Regions from separate parts of the Alicycliphilus denitrificans K601 genome, predicted to be linked through region 1. Evidence: predicted binding sites of a transcription regulator. Region 1 holds the regulator's gene; the other holds the start of a gene.
What was found. The regulator FNR, encoded in region 1, switches genes on or off when oxygen is low (the NO sensors DNR and NnrR bind a similar motif). The targets are predictions, from matches to a motif close to TTGATNNNNATCAA.
Positions count from the first base shown of each region.

Region 2: the regulator FNR is predicted to act here: its motif matches at 2,298-2,311, upstream of ALIDE2_RS14215 (DUF2189 domain-containing protein).

Region 1 covers NC_015422.1:1,173,766-1,177,698, forward strand. The annotation lists gene ccoG (cytochrome c oxidase accessory protein CcoG) at 1-1,383, shown strand, start outside; gene ALIDE2_RS05615 (FixH family protein) at 1,443-1,721, shown strand; gene ALIDE2_RS05620 (hypothetical protein) at 1,809-2,096, shown strand; gene fnr (fumarate/nitrate reduction transcriptional regulator Fnr) at 2,131-2,874, opposite strand; gene hemN (oxygen-independent coproporphyrinogen III oxidase) at 3,045-3,933, shown strand, end outside.
Region 2 covers NC_015422.1:2,980,548-2,984,480, forward strand. The annotation lists gene ALIDE2_RS14205 (ABC transporter ATP-binding protein) at 1-722, opposite strand, end outside; gene ALIDE2_RS14210 (arylesterase) at 747-1,394, shown strand; gene ALIDE2_RS14215 (DUF2189 domain-containing protein) at 1,408-2,238, opposite strand; gene ALIDE2_RS14220 (PLP-dependent transferase) at 2,351-3,580, opposite strand; gene ALIDE2_RS14225 (BON domain-containing protein) at 3,601-3,933, opposite strand, start outside.

The DNA of each region.
Region 1 (3,933 bases):
AGCCAGCAGCCTGAGACGGTGTCGCTTTACGAAGCCCAGAAGAAGATCTATCCCCGCTCCATCAGCGGTGTGTTCGCGCGCTGGCGCTGGGCGATGGTGTTCCTGACGCAGCTGGTCTTCTATGGCCTGCCCTGGCTGGAGTGGGGGCAGCGCCAGATGGTGCTGTTCGACCTCGGGGCGCGGCGCTTCTACATCTTCGGCCTAGTGCTGTACCCGCAGGACTTCATCTATTTGACCGGCCTGCTCATCATCTCGGCGCTGTCGTTGTTCCTGTTCACGGCAGTGGCGGGGCGGCTGTGGTGCGGATTCGCCTGTCCGCAGACGGTTTATACCGAGATATTCATGTGGATCGAGCACAAGATCGAAGGCGATCGCAGTGCCCGCATGCGCCTGGACAACGGGACGTGGACCTTCGAGAAGATCTGGAAGAAATCGCTCAAGCAGGTGATCTGGGTCGCTGTGGCCTTCTGGACCGGTTTCACGTTCGTGGGTTATTTCGTGCCGATCCGGGAACTCGGCGGCGAGCTGCTGGTGCTGCACGGCTCCTGGCAGATCTTCTGGGTGTTCTTCTATGGTTTCGCGACCTATGGCAATGCAGGCTATCTGCGCGAGCAGGTCTGCAAGTACATGTGCCCCTACGCGCGCTTCCAAAGCGCGATGTTCGACAAGGACACGCTGATCGTCACCTACGACCCCGAGCGAGGCGAGCCCCGCGGACCGCGCACCAAGAGCGTCGACTACAAGGCCAAGGGCCTGGGGGACTGCATCGACTGCACGTTGTGCGTGCAGGTCTGCCCTACGGGCATCGACATCCGCAATGGCCTGCAGTACGAATGCATCGGCTGCGGCCTGTGCGTGGATGCATGCGATACCGTGATGGACAAGATGAAATACCCGCGGGGGCTGATCCGCTTCTCCACGCAGAACGGCGTCAAGAACCACTGGACCCAGTCGCAGATGCTCAAACGCGTGCTGCGTCCGCGCGTGCTGTTCTATACCAGCGTGCTGATTGTGCTTTGCATCGGGATGCTCGCTAGCTTGGTGGTGCGCACGCCTCTCAAGGTGGACGTGGTGCGCGACCGCGCGGCGCTCTCGCGCATCGTGGCTGGGGGCAAGCTGGAGAACATCTACCGGCTGCAGATCATGAATGCCACCGAAGGGGCCCAGCGCTATGTCATCAGCGCGCGTGGGCTGCCAGGGCTGGAGGTGGCTTCCGAGTCCGAGGTCGATATCGGCCCTGCGGACTCCCGCTGGGTTGCTGTGCGCCTGCAAATCCCCTACGGGTCGGCGCCACCGGGCTCGCACACGGTGTATTTCGATATCCAGGCGCAGGGCAACAAAGGGCAGGTGGCGGAGAAATCCGTATTCCTCGTCCCGCGCTGAGGGCGCGGATCCGTACCGAGTTTTTGCATGGCCCCGGAAGGGGCACGGAGATCGTAACGATGTCGAAAGATGGACCAATGAATGCAGACCCCGAGCCGCAGCCCTGGTGGAGGTACGGCCATGTGTGGCTGATCATCGCAGGCCCGGTGATCGTGGTCATTGCCGGTTTCGTCACTCTTTGGCTTGCGCTTTCCCGGCCGGACCCCGTGCTGGCGGAGGACTACTACCAACGTGGCCTGGACATCAACAAGACGCTGAAGAATGCGGACTCTGGCATGACACCCGCAATGAAAGGGCGTAACCACGCCGCCACGCCCGCGCAGGACCAGCCGCGCTGAGGTCCTAAGGGGAATCAGGGAGACGATGGCACTTTGCTTGCGCCGGGCATGGTGCTAGGCTGTCACTATGACAAGGAGACAAGCTTGATGTGGAAGCAGAGGTTGATGTGGATAGCCTGGCCCGCCTTTCTCATGGCGGGGGTCATGGAGATGGTCGTGTTTGCCTTCGTGGACCCCGAGGCGTTGCAGTGGTTCGACCAGCCCGTCACTCTTTCGAGGCAAGGCGTCTACACCGTAGCGTTCTTCGTTTTCTGGGCCATCATCATGGCGTCGAGCATGCTTACCACGATGTTGTCGCTCTCCCCCTTCGAGCTCAATCGCTGTCCGGTACCGGAGGGCGAGAGGCCGCTCGACTGTGCCAAATACATGCCCTGACATGGGCCTGGGGCTGCAGCCTGGGTGAGGGTGGTTAGAGACAGGATTGCTGGCTATTGACGATGCGCTTCAGGGCATCGGTGTCCACGATGCGTACGTGGCGTTGCCTGACCTCCACGATGCCCTCCTCGACGAACTTGGAGAAGGTGCGGCTCACGGTTTCGAGCTTGAGGCCCAGGTAGCTGCCGATTTCCTCGCGCGTCATGCGCAACACCAGTTCCGATTGGGAAAACCCCCGCGCATGCAAGCGCTGCACCAGATTCAACAGGAAGGCGGCAAGGCGCTCCTCGGCCCGCATGCTTCCCAGGAGCAGCATGACGCCGTGTTCGCGGACGATCTCACGGCTCATGATCTTGTGCACATGGTTTTGCAGTGCGGTGACTTCGCGGGACAGTTCTTCGATGCGGTCGAACGGCATGACGCAGACCTCGGCGTCTTCCAGGGCCACGGCATCGCAGGTGTGCCGATCGTTCACTATGCCATCTAGGCCGATGATTTCTCCGGCCATCTGAAAACCCGTCACTTGGTCGCGTCCATCCTCCGTGGCCACGCAGGTCTTGAAGAAGCCCGTGCGAATGGCGAACAGGGATGCGAATGGTTCGCCGTTGCGAAACAACGTGCCGCCACGCTTGACCTTGCGGCGCACGGCGACGACGTCATCGATGCGCTTGAGTTGCTGCTCATCCAGCCCGACGGGCATGCACAGTTCGCGCAAGTTGCAGTTTGAACAGGCAACTTTGATGGATTGCAGGTTGGAATGTGTGGAAACCCTATTCATGTCGCGAGCTTACATCTGAACGCCGTCGAGGCATGGAATGTCACGGATCGTTCGAAGACTTTGATCCAAAGTCAATTGTCCCCATCCGGACCGCATGGGTGCTTGATCAACATCAAGAACGCCCTGGGGACTCTACGGCACAGTACGCCGCAAATGCAAGGAATCCCACCATGACAGTCGTTACAACAGAGCTCTTGCGTCGTTTTGACGTGCCTGGGCCGCGCTACACCTCCTACCCGACAGCAGACCGTTTCGTGGAGGCATTTGGTGAAAAGGAGTACATCCTAGCCCTGCAGCAGCGTCGCGTGGGGTCGGCGGCCAAGGCGATGCCCCTGTCCCTCTACGTGCATATTCCGTTTTGCGAATCCCTGTGCTACTACTGTGCCTGTAACAAGATCATTACACGGCATCCGGAGCGGGCCGAGGTCTATTTGCGGTACTTGAGCCGCGAGATCGACCTGCACACCGCGCACTGCGGCGTGGGGCAGCACGTGAGTCAGCTGCATTTCGGCGGCGGCACGCCCACCTTCCTGTCTGACGACGGCCTGCGCGAACTCATAGGCATGCTCAAGCGCAGCTTCGTGCTGGTGCCAGGGGGCGAGTATTCGATCGAAGTGGATCCTCGCACCGTGGACGAGAAGCGGCTTGCCTTGCTGGCCGAGCTGGGTTTCAACCGGCTCAGCTTCGGGGTGCAGGATTTCGATCCCGAGGTGCAGAAGGCGGTGCATCGCATACAGCCTGCCGAGAAGGTATTCGCGCTGATCGAGAGCGCACGCAAGCTGGGCTTCGAGTCGGTGAACGTGGACCTGATCTATGGCCTGCCGCGCCAGACGCCGGAGTCTTTCGACCGGACCCTGGCGCAGGTGGCGCAACTGCGGCCCGACCGCATCGCGCTGTATGCCTACGCCCATCTGCCCGAACGCTTCAAGTCGCAACGGCGCATCATTTCCGCAGAGCTGCCCATGGCCTCGGCCAAGGTGTCGATGCTGGCGCGCTCCATCGACGTGTTCATGAATGCGGGCTATGTGTACGTGGGCATGGACCACTTCGCGCTGCCCG
Region 2 (3,933 bases), 1.8 Mb from region 1:
TACACCAGGCGCCCGGCCTCGATGGTGATGCGCCGGTCGCAGCGCGCGGCGATGGCGCGGTCGTGCGTGACCAGCACCAGCGTCGTGCCCTGCTCGCGGTTGAGGGCGAACATCAGCTCCATGATGGTCTCGCCGGTGGCGAAATCCAGGCTGCCCGTGGGCTCGTCGGCCAGCAGCACGGCCGGCTCGACCACGAAGGCGCGCGCCAGCGCCACGCGCTGCTGCTCGCCACCCGAGAGCACCTTGGGATAGTGCGACAGGCGCTGGCCCAGACCCACGCGGCCCAGCATCTCGGTCGCGCGGCGGCGCGCGTCGCGGCTGCCGGCCAGCTCCAGCGGCAGCATCACGTTCTCCAGCGCCGTGAGGTTGCCCAGGAGCTGGAAGCTCTGGAACACGAAGCCCACCTGGCGCGCGCGCAGCGCGGCACGCTCGTCCTCGTCCAGCGCGAACAGGTCCTGCCCCGCCAGCCGCACCGTGCCGCGCGTGGGCGTATCCAGCCCTGCGATGATGGACAGCAGCGTGCTCTTGCCCGACCCCGAGGCGCCGACAATGGCGGCGGTCTCCTGCGGCGCGAGGCGGAAATCGATATCCCGCAAAATCTCCAGCGTGCCCGTGGAGTCGGTGACCGACTTGTACACATGCTCCACCGCGATGATGGGCTCCGGGGGCACGGGCGACTCGGAAGCGGTGGTTGTTGCCGCAGCGGCGAAGGGTTCGGACATGAAAGGTTCTCGACAGTGATGCGTATGTTTCGGCGTGACTTTATCGCGGCCGGCGCCCTGGCCCTGCTCGGCACGGCGCCTGCGCTCGCGCAGCAGAGCCGCAAGGCCGCCGCCAGGGCCCCCGTGATCCTGGTGGTGGGCGACTCGCTCAGCGCCGAATACGGCCTGCCGCGCGGCAGCGGCTGGGTGGCGCTGCTGGAGAAGCGGCTGGCCCAGGAAAAGATCGGCGCCACGGTGGTCAACGCTAGCGTGAGCGGCGACACCACGGCCGGCGGCCGCGCGCGATTGCCTGCGCTGCTCAGGCAGCACGGCCCCACGCACGTGGTGATCGAGCTGGGCGCCAACGACGCGCTGCGCGGCCTGCCCCTGACCAACACCCGGGACAACCTGGCATGGATGGTCGAGCAGTCACAGGCCGCCGGCGCGCGCGTGCTGCTGGTGGGCATGCAGATGCCGCCCAACTACGGTGCCGACTACGCACGCCGCTTCGCCGCCCTGTTCGAGGCCGTGGCCAAGGAACGCAAGGTCCCGCTGGTGCCGTTCCTGCTGCATGGCATTGCCGACGTGCCGGACTCCACGGCGCTGTTCCAGCCCGACCGCATCCATCCGCGCGCCGAGGCGCATCCGCGCATGCTCGACAATGTGTGGCCGCAGCTGCGCAAGCTGCTGTGAGCCGCAGGCGCCGTCAGGCTCCGTCCTGAGGGGGCGCGGAAACGGCAGGCTCCGCGGCGCGGGGTGCTGCCACCGCCGCACGGTAGGCGTGCCAGCTGGCATGGCCCAGTACCGGCCCGACCACGAGCAGGCCCGCCCCCCAGGTCCACCACAGGGAGAGCACGACCAGCGCGGTGATGAGCGCGCCCCACAGCAGCATCACGCCGGGGTTTTCCAGCACCACGCGCACGCTCGCGATGCCCGCCGTCAGCGCGTCGGTGTCGCGGTCAAGGATCATCGGAATGGACACCACCGTGCTGGAGAACACCAGGGCCGCGAACACCCCGCCCACCAGCAGGTAGACGACGATGAACTGCCAGTTGCCAGGGCTGAAAATCGCCTGCACCACGCCCGTGGTGGAGGGCATGCCGGTATTGAAGAACACCGCGAACACCACCAGCGATGCCCTGCCCCACAACAGTTCCAGCACGACGAGCACGAGCACCAGCATGCCCATGCTGCCCATGTGGCTGTCCCAGCAGGTGATGGACTCGCCCAGTTGCGGCGGCAGGCCCAGCTCGCGCCTGCGGCTCGTTTCGTACAGCCCCATGGCCAGGAACGGCCCCACGAGCAGGCAGCCGCTGACCAGCGACATGGTGTATTCGGGACTGGCCCGGAACACCCAGCCCAGCACCAGCGCCATGAGCCAGAAGCAGCCGCCATAGAACAGGGCGATGCCGGGCGCCGCCGCCACGTCGCGCAGGCCCCTGGCAAGCCAGCGGAACGGGTCCCGCCACCCCAGAGGGGTGAGCACCAGGGGGGCCGCAGGGGCGCTGGCGGATACGGGCGCGGGGGAATCGGTCATGGCGGCAAGCCGGCGGCGCGGCGGCGGTGGAAGTACGCCCACGATAACCAGCACCGGTCTTGCTGGACATCAAGGAAATCCCACCCCGGCAGCCGCCGGCCGTGCCTGCCCGTCAGCCGGCGAAGGCGCGCTCCATGGCCTGCGCCAGGTCCTGGCGCAGGTCTTCCACCGCCTCCAGCCCCACCGCGAAGCGCACCACCGTGCCGGCCTCGAGGTGCGGCGTGGCGCGCTCGCGCATGCCGGGCAGGTCGTAGGGCACCACCAGGCTCATGGGCCCGCCCCAGCTGTAGCCCAGCCTGAACAGGCGCAGGCCGTCGCAAAACGCATCCACCTGTGCCTGCGTGTGGCGCGCATCAATGACCACGCTGAACAGGCCCGCCGCGGCGCCCTCGGGGCCGCCAGCGCTGCCGCACAGGGCGCGCCAGTGCTCGTGGCCGGGCGAGCCCGGCAGCGCCGGGTGCAGCACCTGCGCCACGGGCGCCTTCGTGCCCATCCACTGCGCCAGGGCGCGCGCCGCCGCGTCGTGCGCACGGTAGCGCAGCGCCATGCTGGGCAGGGAGCGCAGCACGGCCTCGACGTCGTTCGCGCCCACGCCCAGGCCCAGGCGCATGTGGGTGAGCTTCATGCGCAGGTGCAGCGCCTCGTCGCGCGTGGTGATGCTGCCCATGAGCACGTCGCCGCCGCCGCTGGGGTATTTGGTGAGCGCATGCACGCTGATGTCCACGCCCAGTTGGCCATCGCCCGCGAGATCGAACGGCGCGAAGGCCAGGCCCGCGCCCCAGGTGTTGTCCAGCGCCGTGGTCACACCGCGCGCGCGGCAGATGCGCACCTGCTCGGGCAGATCGGGGAACTCGAGCGTCACCGAACCCGGCGCCTCCAGCCACACGAGCCGCGTCGCGTCGGTGATCCTGGCGGCCAGGTCGGCCGGATCGAGCGGGTCGTAGACCTGGTGGCGTATGCCGTAGTGGCGCAACTCCACCTCGGCCAGGGCCTTGTTCGGGCCGTAGGCGTTGTCCGGGATCAGCACCTCGTCGCCATGCCGCAGCAGGGCCAGCGACACGGTGGCGATGGCAGCCAGGCCGCTGGGCGCCAGCAGGCACTGGCGACCGCCCTCCAGCGTCGCCAGGCGCTCTTCGAGCTGGTAGGTGGTGGGCGTGCCGTGCAGGCCGTAGGTGTAGCTGCTCTTGTCCTTCCACTCGCGCGCGCGCATGGCGGCCACGTTCGGGAAGATGACGGTGGACGCCTTGTGCACCGCCGGTTGCGGCGCTTCGAACCCCGCGGGCGGGCGGTAGTCGTGGTGGATGAGCCGGGTGCGGAGGTCTGGAGCAGGTGGCTGGGTCATGCGCCGATGTTAGAACGTTCTCAGCCGCCGGAAACGGTGAGCTTGTTCTCCACCGAGCTCACGCCCGACACGGCCTGAGCGATCTGGCTCGCGCGCTCGCGCGCCTGTTCGGACTTCACCTCGCCCTTGAGCGTGACCACACCCGCGCTCGTGTCCACGTCGATCTTGAGGGCGCCGAGGTCCATGTCCTGCGCCAGCCCCGCCTTGACCTTGGCGGTGATGGCCGCGTCGTCCACCAGCGCGGCGGCGCCGGCCGCGGCGCGGCGCGTGGCATCACCCATTTCGCCGGCGGCGGTCTCCGCCTTCTTTTTGGCCTCCTGGGCCGCCTGTTCTGTCTTGTTGATCGCCTCGTC